4 regions of the Streptomyces sp. NPDC054842 genome follow, and region 1 is predicted to be linked to each of the others. Evidence: riboswitches for the same ligand, from Rfam matches in the RefSeq annotation. Region 1 holds a riboswitch; each other region holds the start of a gene.
The links. A riboswitch is a leader RNA that binds a small molecule or an ion and turns the genes downstream of it on or off. The one in region 1 is predicted to bind cyclic di-AMP.

Region 1 (4,012 bases):
ATGAGGTCGAGGGCGGCGCGGTTGGACTCCAGGTTCGGGGCGAAGCCGCCCTCGTCGCCGAGGCCGGTGGACAGGCCCTTGGTCTTCAGCACCTTCTTGAGGGTGTGGTAGACCTCGGCGCCCCAGCGCAGCGCCTCGGAGAAGGACTCCGCGCCGATCGGCGCGATCATGAACTCCTGGATGTCGACGTTCGAGTCGGCGTGCGAGCCGCCGTTCAGGATGTTCATCATCGGGACGGGCAGCAGGTGCGCGTTCGGACCGCCGAGGTAGCGGAAGAGCGGCAGGTCGCTGGCCTCGGAGGCGGCGTGCGCGACGGCGAGGGAGACGCCGAGGATGGCGTTGGCGCCGAGCGAGCCCTTGTTGTCCGTGGCGTCCAGGTCGAACATCGCCTGGTCGATCAGGCGCTGCTCGGTGGCGTCGTAGCCGACGAGCTCCGGGCCGATCTGCTCGATGACCGCGAGGACGGCCTTCTCGACACCCTTGCCCAGGTAGCGGTTGGGGTCACCGTCGCGCAGCTCGATGGCCTCGAAGGCACCGGTGGAGGCGCCGGACGGGACGGCGGCACGACCCGTGCTGCCGTCGTCGAGGCCGACCTCGACCTCGACGGTGGGGTTGCCTCGCGAGTCGAGGATTTCCCTGGCTACGACGACGTCGATCGACGGCACGAGCATCTCCTTCTGGGATGTGACGCGGGTACGCGGAGCCCCTTGGCCCGCTGACTGCACGGAGCCGCGGTCGGCTCCGCGACATGAGCCTAACCGGCCCGGGGCGATCGGCCAGCCGGTCGACCACCCCATGGACAGAACCGAGAGTAAATTGTTTCCGAACGGAACAAAAACCTGTCCGGTACAGGCATCCGCGGGAGAGGGGCGCGTCCGGCGCGGGCACGAAAAAGCCCCGCTCCGATGCGTACGGGGGAACACGCACCGGAGCGGGGAGCCCGTGGGGACGGGGTGCCCCTCACAGGCTCTCCATGACGGGAGCCCGTGGGGGCGGGTGGCCCTCACGGGGTCTCCGTTGCGGAGCCCCGTATGAGGGGAGGGCCGTGGGCCGGCTGTGAGCCGGTTGCCGGCCGCGGTCCGCCGGAGGGCGGCCGGCGCCGGTGTCAGCTGAGGTGGAGCTGCTGGCCGGGGAAGATGAAGTCGGCGTCGTCGACGATGTCCTTGTTCAGCTTGAACAGCTTCTGCCAGCCGCCCTTGACGTTCTTCTCCGCGGCGATGGAGCTGAGGGTGTCGCCCTTGACGACCTTGTACTCGCCGTCGCCCTTCTCGACCTTCTTGCCGGTCGGGGTCTCGACGGTCTTCTTGGCCGTCTCACGCTCCGAGGAACGCGAGGCGCGCTGGTCCTGGGGCGCCTGCTGCTGCGGGGCCTGCTGCTGCGGCTGGGCCGTGCTCTGCGAGCCGGTGTCGGTCGCGGCGCCGCCGGTGGAGGCGCCGGACAGGCCGGTGCCGCAGGTCGGCCAGGCACCCTTGCCCTGCGCGGCCAGCACCTTCTCGGCGACCGCGATCTGCTGGGACTTGGAGGCCTGGTCGGCGGTGGAGGCGTAGGCCGAGCCGCCGTAGGCGGACCAGGTGGAGGCGGAGAACTGCAGGCCGCCGTAGTAACCGTTGCCGGTGTTGATCGACCAGTTGCCGCCGGACTCGCACTGCGCGACGGCGTCCCACTCGGAGGTGGTGGCGGCCGAGGCGTTGCCGGCCGCCATCAGCGGGGCGGCGATGGCGACACCGGTGACCCCCGCGAGCGCGGCGACACGGGTGGCCTTGGACGGGCGGCGGTGCTTGGCCTTGTTGTTACGCAGCATGAAGTGATCCCCTCACCGACGCCTGCGAGGTGAGCTGTCGGGTTCGGGCGGGTGAGTGCCCGGTCGTGCGCCCATGGCGCCCGACTTCACCCCAAGCCGTTTCCGGAGGTCTCTCAACTCCCGGGCCCGGCACTTACCTTGGGTCCCCCGCTCCTGCCTGCGGCGCTTACGCGACGACTGTTCCCGGGCGGCCGCTGGCAGGATTCGGCGTTGCGACCGTCGGGGCCCGCGATGGCGAGCGATCACGACCGTAGACACGCGACGGCCGGAATTTCAAAGACGATCAGGGCTTCTGAGACCCATCTCTCACTCTCACCAAACCGGACATTGCGGTGTGAACCATGACGCGAACTACCGCTGTTTTGTACCCGATTCGCCGCCTGACGACCGCTTAGTCTCCCGCGACCTCAAGGCTCTGACCGGGGAGGATGAGGTCCGGGTCGGAGCCGACCGTCTTCTCGTTCTCCGTGTACAGCTCGGTCCATCCGCCGCTGACCGCAAGGGAGTCGGCGATGCTCGTCAGACTGTCGCCGAGACGGACGGTGTAGGAGCCCTCGGAGGTGGAGTCGGAGGCGTCCGCGTCACGCGCGGCGTGACGGCCCGCGGAGTCCTTCTGGCGCCCCGCGTCCACACCGGTGTTCGAGGCACCCTCGGCGCTCGGGCCGCGGTGCTTGCCGGTGCCGGTCCCCTCGCTCGCGGGGGTGCTCGGCGTGGTGGAGGAGCCGCCGGTGGGGCCCGACTTGTCCGAGTCGTCAGCCTTTGCCTTGCCCTTGTCCGCGACACCGGAGTCCCCCGAGTCGTCGGCGCTCTCCTTCGGTGCCGGAGACGCGTCGGACTTCGCCGCCTTGCCGGACCCGGACGGGGACGGCTTGGCGTCGGCCCCGCCGGTCGACAGACCGTCCGAAGCGGACGACTCGCCCTTCGCGGACGAATCGGACGGCGAGGTGTCGGGGGACGGGGACGCGTCGTCGGCCACGCCCGTGTCGACCTCGACGGAACCCGAGTGCTTGCTGAGGCCGGAGAGCGGGCCGCAGGTGGGCCAGGCCGCCAGGCCCTGCCCGTCGAGCACCTTCTCGGCGACGGCTATCTGCTGCGAGCGGCTCGCCTCGTCGGGGCTGGGCGCGTAGGCGAGGCCGCCGTACTTCTCCCAGTTCTCCTGGGTCATCTGGAGGCCGCCGTAGAACCCGTTGGCGTTGTCGGCGCTCCAGGAGCCGCCGCTCTCGCACTCCGCGACCCGGTCCCACGTGGTGCCGTCGGCTGCGCTCGCGCCGGTGGCGCCGAGCAACGGGATGGCGATGGCCGATCCGGTGACGCCGGCCGCGACGATGATTGCCGGAGCCTGGCGGGGGCGACGGTGACGACCGTTCCCGGAGAGCATGCGGTGGGCCTTTCGGAGACAGCGGTGACAGACGCGACGGAAGATCCATCGCGTTGATGCGTGAACGTATCGGCACTCGAACGCTTGTCACAAGTCGATGCAGCGCAGATCACGTGAAGATCACAGTTTTGACGGTGCGTCATGTTTGACCGGGCGGTAGGCGTGTGCCGTCGACGTGCGAACTCCGTCCGTATGTCCGGGTTGCAGGAGTTCACCTCTGCCGACGCCGGCCGCGAAACGGATCGCGTGCCCTCCGGACGGGCACCCGTCCCCGCTACCGGGGCGGTGTGAACTCCACGGGAAGCGTGCGCAGTCCGCGCATGATGAGCCCGCCGCGCCAGCGCAGCTCGGCCGGGTCCGCGGCCAGCCGCAGGTCCGGGAGGCGGGTCAGGAGCGTCGCCAGGGCGGTCTGCCCCTCCAGCCGGGCGAGCGGCGCCCCGAGGCAGTAGTGGATGCCGTGCCCGTATCCCAGGTGCTGGTTGTCGCGGCGGGCGAGGTCCAGCGTGTCCGGGTGCTCGAACCGCTCCGGGTCGCGGTCGGCGGCCGCGAGGACGACCAGGACGGGGTCGCCCGCGGCGATGTCCTGCCCGCCGATCCGGACCGCCTCGGTCGCGAAGCGCCAGGTGGCCAGCTCGACGGGCCCGTCGTAGCGGAGGAGCTCCTCGACACCGGTCTCCAGCAGCGCGCTCTCCCCGGCGGCCAGGGAGTCCTGCAGTCGCCGCCGCTGCTCGGGGTGGGTGAGCAGCGCGTAGGTGCCGTTGCCGATCAGGTTCACGGTCGTCTCGAAGCCGGCGAACAGCAGGATGAAGGCCATCGCCGCGGCCTCGTTCTCC
Region 2 (4,012 bases), on a different contig from region 1:
GGCGCGACACCCCCCGGGGGCGGGTCCGGCGGCGGCTTCGGGGGCATCCTGGAGGCGGAGTCCGTCCGGGCCCCGTTCGCGGGCCGCCGGGACACGCTCCACCGTATGGGACACTGGTCTAGACAACCCTGAAACACTCGAAGGGCAGCATCACATGGCTGAGCGCCGCGTCAACGTCGGCTGGGCCGAGGGCCTCCACGCCCGCCCCGCCTCCATCTTCGTCCGGGCGGCCACGGCCTCCGGCGTCCCCGTGACGATCGCCAAGGCGGACGGCGACCCCGTCAACGCCGCGTCGATGCTCGCGGTCCTCGGCCTGGGCGCCCACGGCGGCGAGGAGATCGTCCTCGCCTCCGGCGCCGAGGGTGCGGACGCCGCGCTCGACCGTCTGGCCAAGCTGGTCTCCGAGGGTCTCGACGAGCTTCCCGAGACCGTCTGACCCCGCGGACACCCGCGTGCGGCGAAGCCGCGTCGGCCCGGACCGGGCCGACGCGGCTTCGCTGCTTTCCGTGCACCCGCCGGAAGTCCCCCACTCCCGTCCGGGCCTTTTCCGTACACCGCCCCCGGCCTTTTCCGCGCACGGCCCGAACCCGACGTCCGGAGCATGCGGAAAAGGCGCCCCCGTGAATTGGCGGCGCACGGAAAAGAAGGCAGCGGAATTACTTCCCCGCCGCATATCCCTCTTTGTATACGGCGCTTCTGTTAATGCCGCAGGCCCGACGTGTTTACGGGATGTTGCGAAGTCCTCACACGGTCCGCGAGGTCGCCCCGGCCGTGCGCGCGGAAGCGGTGCGAGGAGCCGGCACGCTCGGTGTGCAGCGCGGTGATCGCGCGGGCCCGCTCGCTGTCCCCGCGGGCGACGGCGTCCACGATGCCGCCGTGCTCCGCCCAGGACTCCGCGGGGCTGGCCGGGGCGTCCACCGCGTACATCCAGGCGATCTTGTGCCGCAGCTGGGCGAGCGTCGACGTGAGCGCGGGGCTCCCGGACGCCTGCGCGAGCGTCTCGTGGAACCAGCTCCCCAGGGACCGCAGATCCTCGCTGTGGCCCCTCCTGGCCCGCTCCTGCCCCAGCCTGACCAGCCCCCGCAGCACCTTGAGGTGGGCCTCGGTGCGGCGCTGCGCGGCCCGCGCGGCACCCAGCGGCTCCAGCAGCATCCGCATCTCCAGGAGGTCGGCCGCCTCCTGCTCGGTGGGCTCCGCCACGCACGCGCCCGCGTGCCGCCGCGTGACGACGAAACCCTCGGCCTCCAGGGTGCGCAGCGCCTCGCGCACCGGGACGCGCGAGACGCCGTAGCGGCGGGCGAGCAGTTCCTCCGTGAGCCGGCCGCCGCGCTCGTAGACACCCGCGACGATGTCGTCACGGATCGCCGTGCATACCGAGTGCGCCGGAATGCGCATGAGCGGACCTCCGCCTTAATCCTCGCGAAACGCCGTCGATTGACGTCCGTTCAGTGACTCTATTGCAGCGGGAGTCAATTTCCGACGGCGGACCGGAATCCAGGGATATTTTTTGGACAGACGGCCGTTCGAAACGACGAAGGCCCCGGCTCGACGAGCCGGGGCCTGCTGAAGTCGTACCGGTGTCAGAGGCTGACGCCGTGCGAGCGCAGGTACGAGACGGGGTCGATGTCCGAGCCGTACTCGGCCGTCGTACGGGCCTCGAAGTGGAGGTGGGGCCCGGTGGTGTTGCCGGTCGACCCGGAGAGGGCTATCTGCTGTCCCGGGGTGACCGTCTGCCCCTCGGTGACGCTGATCGACGACAGGTGGCCGTACATGGTGTACGTGCCGTCGTGCATCTTGATGACGACCTGGTTGCCGTAGGCGCCGCCCCAGCCGGTCGTGACGACGGTGCCCGCGCCGACGGCGTGGACCACGGTGCCGGACGCGGCGTGGAAGTCGACGCCGGTGTGGCTGCCGGAGGACCAGAGGGTGCCGCCGGTCTTGTAGCCGGTGGAGACGTAGGAGCCGGAGATCGGCGAGACGAAGGTGTTGAGGCGCTTGCGCTCGGCGGCGCGGGCGGCGCGCGCCTTGGCCGCGCGCTCCTCCTTGACCTCGGCCAGCGCCCGCTGCCGCGCGGCCTCCTCGGCCTTCTTCAGCGCCGCTGCCTCTTCGGCGGCGTGCTGCTGGGCGGCGGCCTGCGCGTCGATCTGCTCGGCGACCGTGTCGCCGATCGTGATGGCCTGGGTGAGTCCGGTCTGCTGGACGGCGGTGTCCGCGGCGAACGCGGGGGCGGCCAGGGTTCCGATGACACCGGTGGTGGTGAGCGCCGCCACGCCGGCCGCACTCTTGGTGGTCCGCGTGATCCGGCTCGGACGACGATGCTTCCCGGTGGCACGGGTGAACGCCATGAAGGGGCTGGTCCTTTCCTTCCCTCTCGCCTACCGGGTTAGCTGACGGGTTCGGAGCAGGAAGGTCTCCTACGGGCCTCCTCCGCGGGGAAGGACGCCCGATTCACCCCAGGGACTGCGATGGGTCCCCGGCTCCCCTGGCTCGCGCCGTACGGGGACTCGGCGATGACTGTCCGGTGCCGCGGACGCGGCGCACTGCCTGACGAACAGCCGGATCGACGCTAAGGGGGCCGTCTTTCGATCGACAAACGGATCGCGGTTTTTGTAGCGCATGCCACAGGGCAGAAGGGCAACCGCCTAGCAATACGGACATATTGAGGACGAAGCCGGGGTAAGCGCGCGCGAAACCCCGGACGGCGGCGGTCAAACGCGAGGACCCCGGCGACCTTTCGGTCACCGGGGCCCGTTCTCCGCACCGCTCTGCCGGGCGGGTACGACTCTCCGCGGGGCTCTACTCGGCCCGCACGACGGTGACTTCACCGATGCCGAGCGCCTTGACGGGCTCCGCGATCTGCGCGGCGTCGCCCACCAGGACCGTCACCAGCCGGTCCACCGGGAAGGCGTTCACGACCGCGGCGGTGGCCTCCACCGTGCCCGTCGCGGCGAGCTGCTGGTAGAGGGTCGCCTGGTAGTCGTCCGGGAGGTGCTGCTCGACCTGGTCCGCGAGCGTGCTCGCGACCGCCGCCGCCGTCTCGAACTTGAGCGGGGCGACCCCCACCAGGTTCTGCACGGCCACATCGCGCTCCGCGTCCGTCAGACCCTCCGCGGCGAGCGTGCGCAGGACCTTCCAGAGGTCGTCCAGGGCGGGACCCGTGTTGGGCGTGTCGACGGAGCCGCTGATGGCGAGCATCGCGGCGCCCGAGCCGTCCGGGGCCGAGCGCAGCACCTGGCCGAACGCCCGCACTCCGTAGGTGTAGCCCTTCTCCTCGCGCAGGACGCGGTCCAGGCGCGAGGTGAGCGTGCCGCCGAGGCAGTAGGTGCCGAGCACCTGGGCGGGCCACACCCGGTCGTGCCGGTCGGCTCCGACGCGGCCGATGAGCAGCTGCGTCTGCACGGCACCCGGGCGGTCGACGACGACCACCCGGCCCCGGTCGTCGGCGGTCACCGGCGGCACCGGGCGCGGCTCGGCCGACGAGCCCGTCCAGGCGCCGAGCGTGTCCGCGAGCAGCGCGTCCAGGTCGACGCCGGTGAGGTCGCCGACGATCACGGCGGTGCCGGTGGCGGGGCGGACGTGCTTCTCGTAGAAGGCGCGGACGGCCGCCGCGTCGATCTTCTGGACCGTCGCCTCGGTGCCCTGCCGCGGTCGCGACATGCGCGAGGTGGCCGGGAACAGCTCCTTGGAGAGCTCCTTGGCGGCACGGCGGGCCGGGTTGGCGGCCTCGTGCGGGATCTCGTCGAGCCGGTTGCGCACCAGCCGCTCGATCTCGCTGTCCGCGAACGCCGGGGCCCGCAGCGCGTCGGCGAGCAGCCCGAGCGCCTTCTCCAGCCGGGAGACCGGGACTTCGAGGGACAGGCGTACGCCCGGGTGGTCGGCGTGCGAGTCGAGGGTGGCGCCGCAGCGCTCCAGCTCGGCGGCGAAGTCCTCGGCGGAGTGCTTGTCGGTGCCCTCGGAGAAGGCGCGGGCCATGATCGTGGCGACACCGTCGAGGCCCGCCGGCTCGGCCTCC
Region 3 (4,012 bases), on a different contig from region 1:
GACCCGGCCCGCCGGAACGGACGACCTGTTCGTGTCGTGGGAGACCCTGACCCACGCCGGCAACCCGGCCGCCTGATCCCCGGCAGCGGCCGAAATCCCAGGTCGCGGGGGTGGCCGGGACCGGGTGTGCGCCCGCGCCCCCGCCGATGGCGTACACTGGTCTCAACGACGCGGGGTGGAGCAGCTCGGTAGCTCGCTGGGCTCATAACCCAGAGGTCGCAGGTTCAAATCCTGTCCCCGCTACTGAAGGCCCAGGGCCGGAACTCGGATCATCGAGTTCCGGCCCTGAGTCGTTTCCCGGTCCGGGCCCGGTGGCGCTCCCGCCGGTGTCATCCGGTCGGTCCACACCGGTCGCCGCCCGTCCCCGCCGCGGGAAACCTGGACGGGTGGGGCAGCGAGGTGGCGCGCGAGGGCCGGAGGCCGGCGGGGCCGGCGGCCGGTTCCCCGACGCCGACCACCGGTCCGCGCCGGACCCCGGCGGCCCCGTGCCTGACGGCGGCCCCGTGCCCGACGGCGGCCCCGTGCCCGACGGCGACCCCGTGCCCGACGGCGGCCCCCTGCCCGGCGCCGCCACCCTGGACGGCGGCCCGGACCGGCGGCCCCTCCCCGAACGGCGCGAGCGGGCCGGGGGACGGCTGCCCGGCGATCCGGTGCCCGACCCGGGACTGGGCGACCCGTCACCGCCCGGCCCCGGGGAGCCCGTTGCCCGCCGGATCTCGTACGCGCGCGCCGCCGTCCGCGTACTGCCCGCGCTGCTGATCACCGCCGGGATCCTCTACGACTACCTCACCCCGTCGCAGTTCACGGCGGCCCCCTTCTTCACCGCCGCGCCCCTGGTCGCCGCTCCGCTGTTCTCGCTGCGCGGCACGGTCCTCACCGGCCTCGCCGCGGTCGCCGCCGTCCTCGCCGTGCACATCGACCTCGGGATCGTCGCGCACGTGGACGCGGTCACCGAGCTGGTCACCGTGGCGACCGTCACCGTCCTGGCCGTGCTCATCAACATGCTCGTCCGCCGCACCGACCGGCGGCTCGCCTCCGCCCGGGAGATCGCCGAGGCCGCCCAGCGCGCCGTGGTGCCGCGGCCGGAGGAGCAGATCGGCGGGCTGCGGGTGGCGGCGCGCTACGAGGCGGCGCAGGCCGACGCGTTCATCGGCGGCGACCTGTACGCGGTGCAGGACTCCCCGTACGGGGTGCGGCTGGTCGTCGGGGACGTGCGGGGCAAGGGGATGGGCGCGGTGACGGCGGTCGCGGTCGTCATCGGGGCGTTCCGTGAGGCGGCCGAGCACGAGTCGACGCTGGAGGCGGTCGCCCAGCGTCTGGAGCGGGCGCTGGCGCGCGAGGGCACGCGGCGCGACGGGCTGGACGCCTTCGAGGGGTTCACCACGGCCGTCCTCGCGGAGATCCCGCACGGGGACGGCCTCGTGCGCGTCGTGAACCGCGGCCATCCCCCGCCGCTGCTCCTGCACGCGGACGGCACGCTGCGCACGCTCCAGGCGCTGGAGTCCGCGCTGCCCCTCGGGATGGGCGAACTGGGCACCTGGCCCGACCGCGCCGCCGTGGTGCCGTTCCCGGGCGGGGCCACGCTGCTCTGCTACACCGACGGGCTGTCGGAGGCGCGCGACCCGGAGGGCCGGTTCTACGATCCGGCGGCCCGTCTCGCCGGACGGGCCTTCCGCGACCCGGAGGCGCTGCTCGACACGCTCATCGAGGACGTGCACCGGCACACGGGCGACGGGACGACGGACGATCTGGCGCTGCTGGCCGTACGGCGGCCATGAGCCACCGACGCGTCTTCGCGCGCCCTCGCGCGGCGCGGTCACCGCCGGTGATCGGACAACGCCACTCTGCATAACAACTGACGAACCGTCAGCGAAAAAGAGGTTTAGCTCGCAGGGTCAACTCGCCCGGTTTTCACCGCCCGTGACCCGTAAGTCCGTGGCGAAGACGTTAATGATCAGTCGGAACAGCTTGGAATACGGGACCCGAGTCTATTAACGTTCGATAACGCAGCGCGGTCGTCCCAGCCGTCACAAGAGATGGCTCCGTGCGCACGCGCCGAACTCCGCAAGGGAACCGGGGAACCACCAACTTGGGGTGAATCGAGCGTCTTCCGCGGTGCAGTGCGCCCTGGTTGACGCGCGTAGGAGACCTTCCTGCTCCGAACCCGTCAGCTAACCCGGTAGGCGAGAAGGAAGGAAAGGAGCGCGCCCACGTGGCGTCCAACCGGCCTGCCCAGTCAACCTCGTTCGCGCCGAGTGACCAGCAGAGCAACACCTTCGGCTACGGCCGCGGCACCGACGAGGGCCCCTGGGAGGAGTGGAATCCCACCGAGGATTCCGTCCGTCCCGTCCGTGGCCGGCACCGCGTCTCCAAGCAGCGCGGCGGAGGACTCGCCCGCAGCTCCACCGTCCTCGGCGTCGGCGTCATCGCCGCCGTCGGCGCGGGCGGCATGGCCACCGCGCAGAGCGGCAAGCCGCCGGTCTCCATCTCGATGCCCGACCTGTCGTCGGTCGCCGATTCGGCCAAGAGCCTGATATCGGACGACGCCGACTCCGGCGCGCCGGAGGGCTCCGCCACCCCGCTGACCAGTGCGGGACTGACCACCTCGGACGCCGCGCAGGGCGCCGACGCGGGCGAGGCCCTGCGCGCCCGCATCATGCAGCAGGCCGAGTCGCAGCAGGACCAGGTCGACCTCAAGGCCGCCGAGGCGGCGCAGGCGGCCGCGGTCAAGAAGGCCGCCGAGGAAGCAGCCAAGACCCAGGACGAGGCCGAGGCCAAGGCCGCCGCCGCCAAGAAGAAGGCGGAGCAGGAGGCCAAGGAGAAGGCCGAGGCGGAGCGCCTCGCCGAACTCGCCAAGAGCTACGCACTGCCGACCTCGTCGTACACGCTCACGTCGCGCTTCATGGACTCGGGCTCCATGTGGTCCTCCGGCTACCACACCGGCCTCGACTTCGCGGCGCCCACCGGCACGCTGATCAAGGCCGTGCACACCGGCACCATCACCGAGGCGGGCTGGGCCGGTTCGTACGGCTACCGCACCATCCTCACCCTGGAGGACGGCACCGAGGTCTGGCTGTGCCACCAGTCGTCCATCAGCGTCAGCGTGGGCCAGAAGGTCGCCACCGGTGACGTCATCGGACGGGTGGGCGCGACGGGCAACGTGACCGGGCCGCACCTGCACATGGAGGTCCACCCGGGCGGCGCCGCCACCGGCATCGACCCGATGGCCTGGCTGCAGAGCAAGGGCCTCAACCCGTAGGTCCCCGTCCGGCCGGGCGCGCGGAATAGGCGGCACCGCCCGCGGTGTTGGGGTCGTCCATGACTTCCCTCCGCAAGCTCGGCCCGTCGGACCTAGAGGTCTTCCCGCTCGCCCTCGGCGGCAACGTCTTCGGCTGGACCGCCGACGAGGCGCAGTCCTTCGCCGTTCTGGACGCCTACGCGGCGGCCGGCGGCAACTTCGTGGACACCGCGGACACCTACTCCTCGTGGGCGCCCGGCAACCAGGGCGGCGAGTCGGAGACCGTCATCGGCAGGTGGTTCGCCGCGCGCGGCAACCGCTCCGACGTCGTTCTCGCGACCAAGGCCGGCGCCCATCCGGCGTACAAGGGGCTGGCGCCCGACACCCTCAGGGCCGCCGCCGACGCCTCGCTGCGCCGGCTGGGCACCGACTACATCGACCTCTACTACACGCACTACGACGACCCCTCGGTCCCCGTCGAGGACATCATCGGCACGCTCGACGAGCTGGTGCGGGCCGGCAAGGTGCGCGCCGTCGGTGCCTCCAACATCTCGCCCGAGCGGCTCCAGGAGTCGCTGGAGTTCTCCGACCGCGAGGGCCTGGTCCGCTACATCGCCCTCCAGCCCCACTACAACCTCGTCTCGCGGCGGACCTACGAGGGCCCGCTGGAGGAGATCGCCTCCCGCTCCGGCCTCGCCGCCGTCCCGTACTACGCCCTGGCCTCCGGCTTCCTCACCGGCAAGTACCGCCCGGGTACGACGGTCGACTCGGCGC
Region 4 (4,012 bases), on a different contig from region 1:
TACGACGCCGGCACCGGCCGTCTGCTGTGGTCGGTGACCCTGGACCGGGAGCTGGCCGAGATCGCGCTCGGCAAGATCGAGGCCGAGGTCGGGCAGGTCCACGCGGCCGTGGACCAGGACGGGGTGGACGGGCTCACCCTCATCGAGCCGGGTTATCTGATGCCGCACCCGACGCTGCCCGCGGTGCGGGTGCGGCGCCGTGACGACCTGTGGACGCGGCCCATCAGCAAGGTGCTGCTCCGCCACCCCACCTTGTCCGACGACGAGTTGGCGTCGGTGGCGCGGATGACGGTCGGTTCGCTGGCGACCGTCACCATGTCGGGTCCCGGCACCGTCGAACTCCAGCCATACGGCGTGACCAAGGCGACGGGCCTCGCGCTGGCCGCCGGTCACCTCGGCCTGTCGCCGGCGGACACGATCGCGTTCGGGGACATGCCCAACGACATCCCGATGTTCGACTGGGCCGCCCACGGCGTCGCCATGGCCAACGCCCATCCCGAACTCCGGGCGGTGGCTGACGAGATCACCCTCTCGAACGAGGAGGACGGCATCGCGGTCGTCCTGGAACGGCTGTTCCCCGGCCCTGGGGACCGGGGAACAGCGGGTCTCGCGGTCCGGGGGGCCGCCGCCGCCCCGGGCCCGGCTCAGTAGGCGCCGAAGACGTTGTCGATCGAGCCGTACTTGTCGGCGGCGTAGTTGCAGGCCGCGGTGATGTTCGCGACCGGGTCGTACGGGTCCATCGACGTGCCGTCCACGTGGTACGCGGCGAAGGTCGGGTCGATCACCTGGAGCAGGCCCTTGGAGGGCGTGCCGGCCACGGCGTTGGAGTCCCAGTTGTTGATGGCCTGGGGGTTGCCCGAGGACTCCCGGATGATGTTGCGGTGGATGCCGTCGTAGGAGCCCGGTATGCCCTTCTGGGCCATGATGTCGAGGGCTTCCCTGATCCAGCCGTCCAGGTCGTTCGTGTACGTCTTCGCGGTCGCGGGCGCGGCGGCCGTCTTCGTCGTCGCGGCGGCCGTCGTGGCCGCCCCCTTCAGGGTCTTCGTGCCCACGGTCAGCTTCAGGCCCGGCCGGATCAGCGACGGGTCGCTGCCGATGACGGCGCGGTTGGCGTCGTACAGCTTCTTCCAGTCGCCGGTCTTGGCGTGGTCACGGGCGATCTTGGACAGGGTGTCGCCCGAGGCCACCTTGTAGGTGACGAGCTGGACCTGCGGGACGGCGGCCGGCACGGACTGCGCGGCCTGGGCCGGCTGTGCCGCCTGGGCGCCGGTGGCGCCGATGAGCGGGAGTACGAGTGCGGCTCCGCCCGTTCCGGCGGCGACGAACCCGCGGGTGAGGGCGTTGTTTCTGGGACGGCGGTGCTTGCCTCGAGCGGCCATGGCGCGTTTCCTCTCCGATGCCTGCGAGGTGAGCTGTCGGGTTCGGGCTGGGAGGTGCCCGGCCGCACATGACGTGCGACTTGACCCCAAGCCGTTCCGGGCGCTGCCGGACCGGCGCTTACGTGGGTCCCCCGCTCCTGCCGTGCGTGGGTGGGTGGGGTCACCGAGCGGCGGCAGGATTAGGCGGGGTCCGCTCGGATCGACGTGAACGTATGCGAGAGCACATGTCCGAAACAAGGCCCGATTTCCCGTGCCACGGCATTTGATCTACCTCTGACCAGGGGGGAAATGGTCCGATTAGACCGGAACGTGAAACTCAACTTGCCTTTAGCAAAGGCGGACTTGCGAGGCTCGATCGGCCGGAAGATCGATTGGGGCGTGACCCATTTCACGCGGCCAAGACATGTCAAAGCATCGGCAACACAGGCAAGTCGGTCATTAACGGGCGGCCGGGAGGCGCCGCCGGTTCACCGCGAGCCTCGGGACGACCCGCGCCACGGGCTCCCGGGGCGACCCGCGTCGCGTGGCCCCGGGGCGGACGGACGGCGAGGGGCGTGGACGCGCGCCGGGCACACCACGCACCCTGATCCGGGCAACGGGGGCGGACCCAGCGGGTGCGCCTAACCCGCCGTGCGCGGGATGCGCCGCTCCCACGTCCGGTGGAAGACCACCTCGTCGCCGTCCGTGCAGATCACCTCGTTCGAAGTGATGAACTCGCCCGCGTCGCAGCTGACTTCGGAGTGGGTCTCCACGCGGGCGTCCCATCCGGTGTCCGGCCGGTGCAGCCGGATCGACCAGTCCGAACGGGTCCGCGCGGACAGCGGATCCCACTCACCGGTCGTGAACGTCTCCAGGGCGTCCTCCGTGACCTCCAGGCCGTCCGGGTACACCCGGGTGTCGCCGTGGCGCGGGTCGACCTCCAGGCGCCAGACACCCGCGGCGACATCGCGCACGACCAGCCGTTCCGGCCGGGGTTCGTCCAGGGTCGCCGGGACGACCGCGCCCAGCGGCTCCGACTCCTCCGGTTCCCCGAAGGTGATGGAGGGGTCCGACTCCCGTACCCGCACCGGCAGTTCGAGGGAGCTGCCCTCCGGGTGCAGGGTGAAGCCGGTGTCCGAGTCCGGCTGCGGCCAGATCCACGGCCAGTACGCCGAGGAGACGGCGAGCCGGATGCGGTGCCCCGGCGGGAAGGCGTGACCGATGGCGCTCAGCTCGAACGTCACGTCCCCGGTCGCGCCCGGTGGCCACTCCACCACCCGGTCCGTGCCCTCCCGGGCGCCGAGGTTCAGGACGCCCCGGGTGACGAGCGCCGACGCCCCGTCCGGGAACACGTCGCAGACCCGCGCGACGACCTGCCCGCGCGGCACGGGCGACGTCAGCCGCAGCCGGACCCTGGGCCGTCCCAGTACCCAGGTCTCCTCCCGCACCTCGAACTCGAAGCAGGCCGACTTCGCGTCCTCGTCCCGCTGGTCCGGCGGCAGGTCCCCGTCGTCCCCGACGGGCAGGAAGCGGCCGGCGTCCAGGCCGGTGTGCAGCGGGGAGCGCACCGGCACCGGCACACCCCGCAGCGCGTACGTCACCGGCGTCACCGTCGGCGCGGGCCAGGCGTCGTCCCCCACCCAGCGGCCGGCCAGCACCGGGTGGACGGTGGCCGGACGGTGCGAGTCGCAGACGTAGGCGCGCAGCAGCGGCTCGGACATCACACCGGCGCCCGGGGCGTCGGCGCCTTCGGAGCCGGGCCGCAGCCAGTGGTCCCACCAGCGCAGAGTCTCCTGGAGGAAGCCGATCGCGGGGCCCGGCGGCAGCCCCCGGTCGGGGTACTGGTGCGACCAGGGCCCGATCAGCCCCCGTACCCGGTCGGCCGGGAGGTGCTCGACCAGCCGCAGCACCGTGTCGCGGTACGGGTCGTGCCAGCCGCCGACCGCCAGCACCGCGGCCCGCACCGAGCCGTAGTCCTCGCGCACGCTGCCGCGCCGCCAGTACGCGTCCCGCGTCTGGTGCGCCAGCCAGGTGTGGACGAACGGGTCCACGGCCTCCAGCCGCCGCACCCACATGTCGCGCCACATCACCTGGCCGACGTACCGCGGGTCCGGCGGCCGGCAGGCGAAGGCGAGCAGTGCCGCCGCGCGGGCCGGCATGTCGCCGGCCAGGACGGACCCGCCCAGGTAGTGCCGGTCGTTGTCGTAGCGGTCGTCCGTCGCGCAGACCGTGACGACGGCCTTCAGCGGCTCGGGGGCCAGGGCCGCGACCTGGAGCGCGTCGAAGCCGCCCCAGGACAGCCCGAACATGCCGACCCGCCCGCTGCACCACGGCTGGGCGGCGAGCCAGTTCACGACCTCGACGCCGTCGTCCGCCTCCACGCGCGCGTGCTCGTCCGCCGGCAGCCCCTCCGAGTTGCCGTGGCCGCGCACGTCCACCCGGACCGAGGCGTAGCCGTGGCCCGCGTACCAGGGGTGGCGCTGCCAGTCGCGCGGCGCGGTCCAGTCCGTCAGCCGGTGCGGGAGGTACTCCAGGAGCGCCGGGACCGGCTCGTCGGTGACCGGGCGCCACACGCGCGCGTAAAGGCGCGTCCCGTCGGGCAGCGGGATCAGGACGTCCTCGTGCGTCGTCCGGTGGGGGAACGACGTACGGAT

Region 2: linked by a shared signal. The riboswitch ahead of ACWGIS_RS19335 (M23 family metallopeptidase) and the one ahead of ACWGIS_RS01320 (transglycosylase family protein) in region 1 are both predicted to bind cyclic di-AMP.
Region 3: linked by a shared signal. The riboswitch ahead of ACWGIS_RS07405 (M23 family metallopeptidase) and the one ahead of ACWGIS_RS01320 (transglycosylase family protein) in region 1 are both predicted to bind cyclic di-AMP.
Region 4: linked by a shared signal. The riboswitch ahead of ACWGIS_RS27335 (LysM peptidoglycan-binding domain-containing protein) and the one ahead of ACWGIS_RS01320 (transglycosylase family protein) in region 1 are both predicted to bind cyclic di-AMP.

What each region holds. Positions count from the first base shown of each region.
Region 1 covers NZ_JBSGZN010000001.1:308,252-312,263, reverse strand. Annotated here, with positions in the region: gene eno (phosphopyruvate hydratase) at 1-671, opposite strand, end outside; gene ACWGIS_RS01320 (transglycosylase family protein) at 1,106-1,801, opposite strand; cyclic di-AMP (ydaO/yuaA leader) riboswitch at 1,806-1,976, opposite strand; gene ACWGIS_RS01315 (transglycosylase family protein) at 2,193-3,179, opposite strand; gene ACWGIS_RS01310 (cytochrome P450 family protein) at 3,454-4,012, opposite strand, start outside.
Region 2 covers NZ_JBSGZN010000023.1:7,545-11,556, forward strand. Annotated here, with positions in the region: gene ACWGIS_RS19325 (HPr family phosphocarrier protein) at 155-436, shown strand; gene ACWGIS_RS19330 (GntR family transcriptional regulator) at 700-1,395, opposite strand; gene ACWGIS_RS19335 (M23 family metallopeptidase) at 1,581-2,345, opposite strand; cyclic di-AMP (ydaO/yuaA leader) riboswitch at 2,358-2,520, opposite strand; gene ACWGIS_RS19340 (M16 family metallopeptidase) at 2,797-4,012, opposite strand, start outside.
Region 3 covers NZ_JBSGZN010000006.1:205,947-209,958, forward strand. Annotated here, with positions in the region: gene ACWGIS_RS07390 (alginate lyase family protein) at 1-76, shown strand, start outside; tRNA gene ACWGIS_RS07395 (tRNA-Met) at 170-243, shown strand; gene ACWGIS_RS07400 (PP2C family protein-serine/threonine phosphatase) at 387-1,778, shown strand; cyclic di-AMP (ydaO/yuaA leader) riboswitch at 2,044-2,201, shown strand; gene ACWGIS_RS07405 (M23 family metallopeptidase) at 2,213-3,259, shown strand; gene ACWGIS_RS07410 (aldo/keto reductase) at 3,319-4,012, shown strand, end outside.
Region 4 covers NZ_JBSGZN010000041.1:1,825-5,836, reverse strand. Annotated here, with positions in the region: gene ACWGIS_RS27340 (HAD family hydrolase) at 1-651, shown strand, start outside; gene ACWGIS_RS27335 (LysM peptidoglycan-binding domain-containing protein) at 645-1,379, opposite strand; cyclic di-AMP (ydaO/yuaA leader) riboswitch at 1,383-1,542, opposite strand; gene ACWGIS_RS27330 (CocE/NonD family hydrolase) at 2,000-4,012, opposite strand, start outside.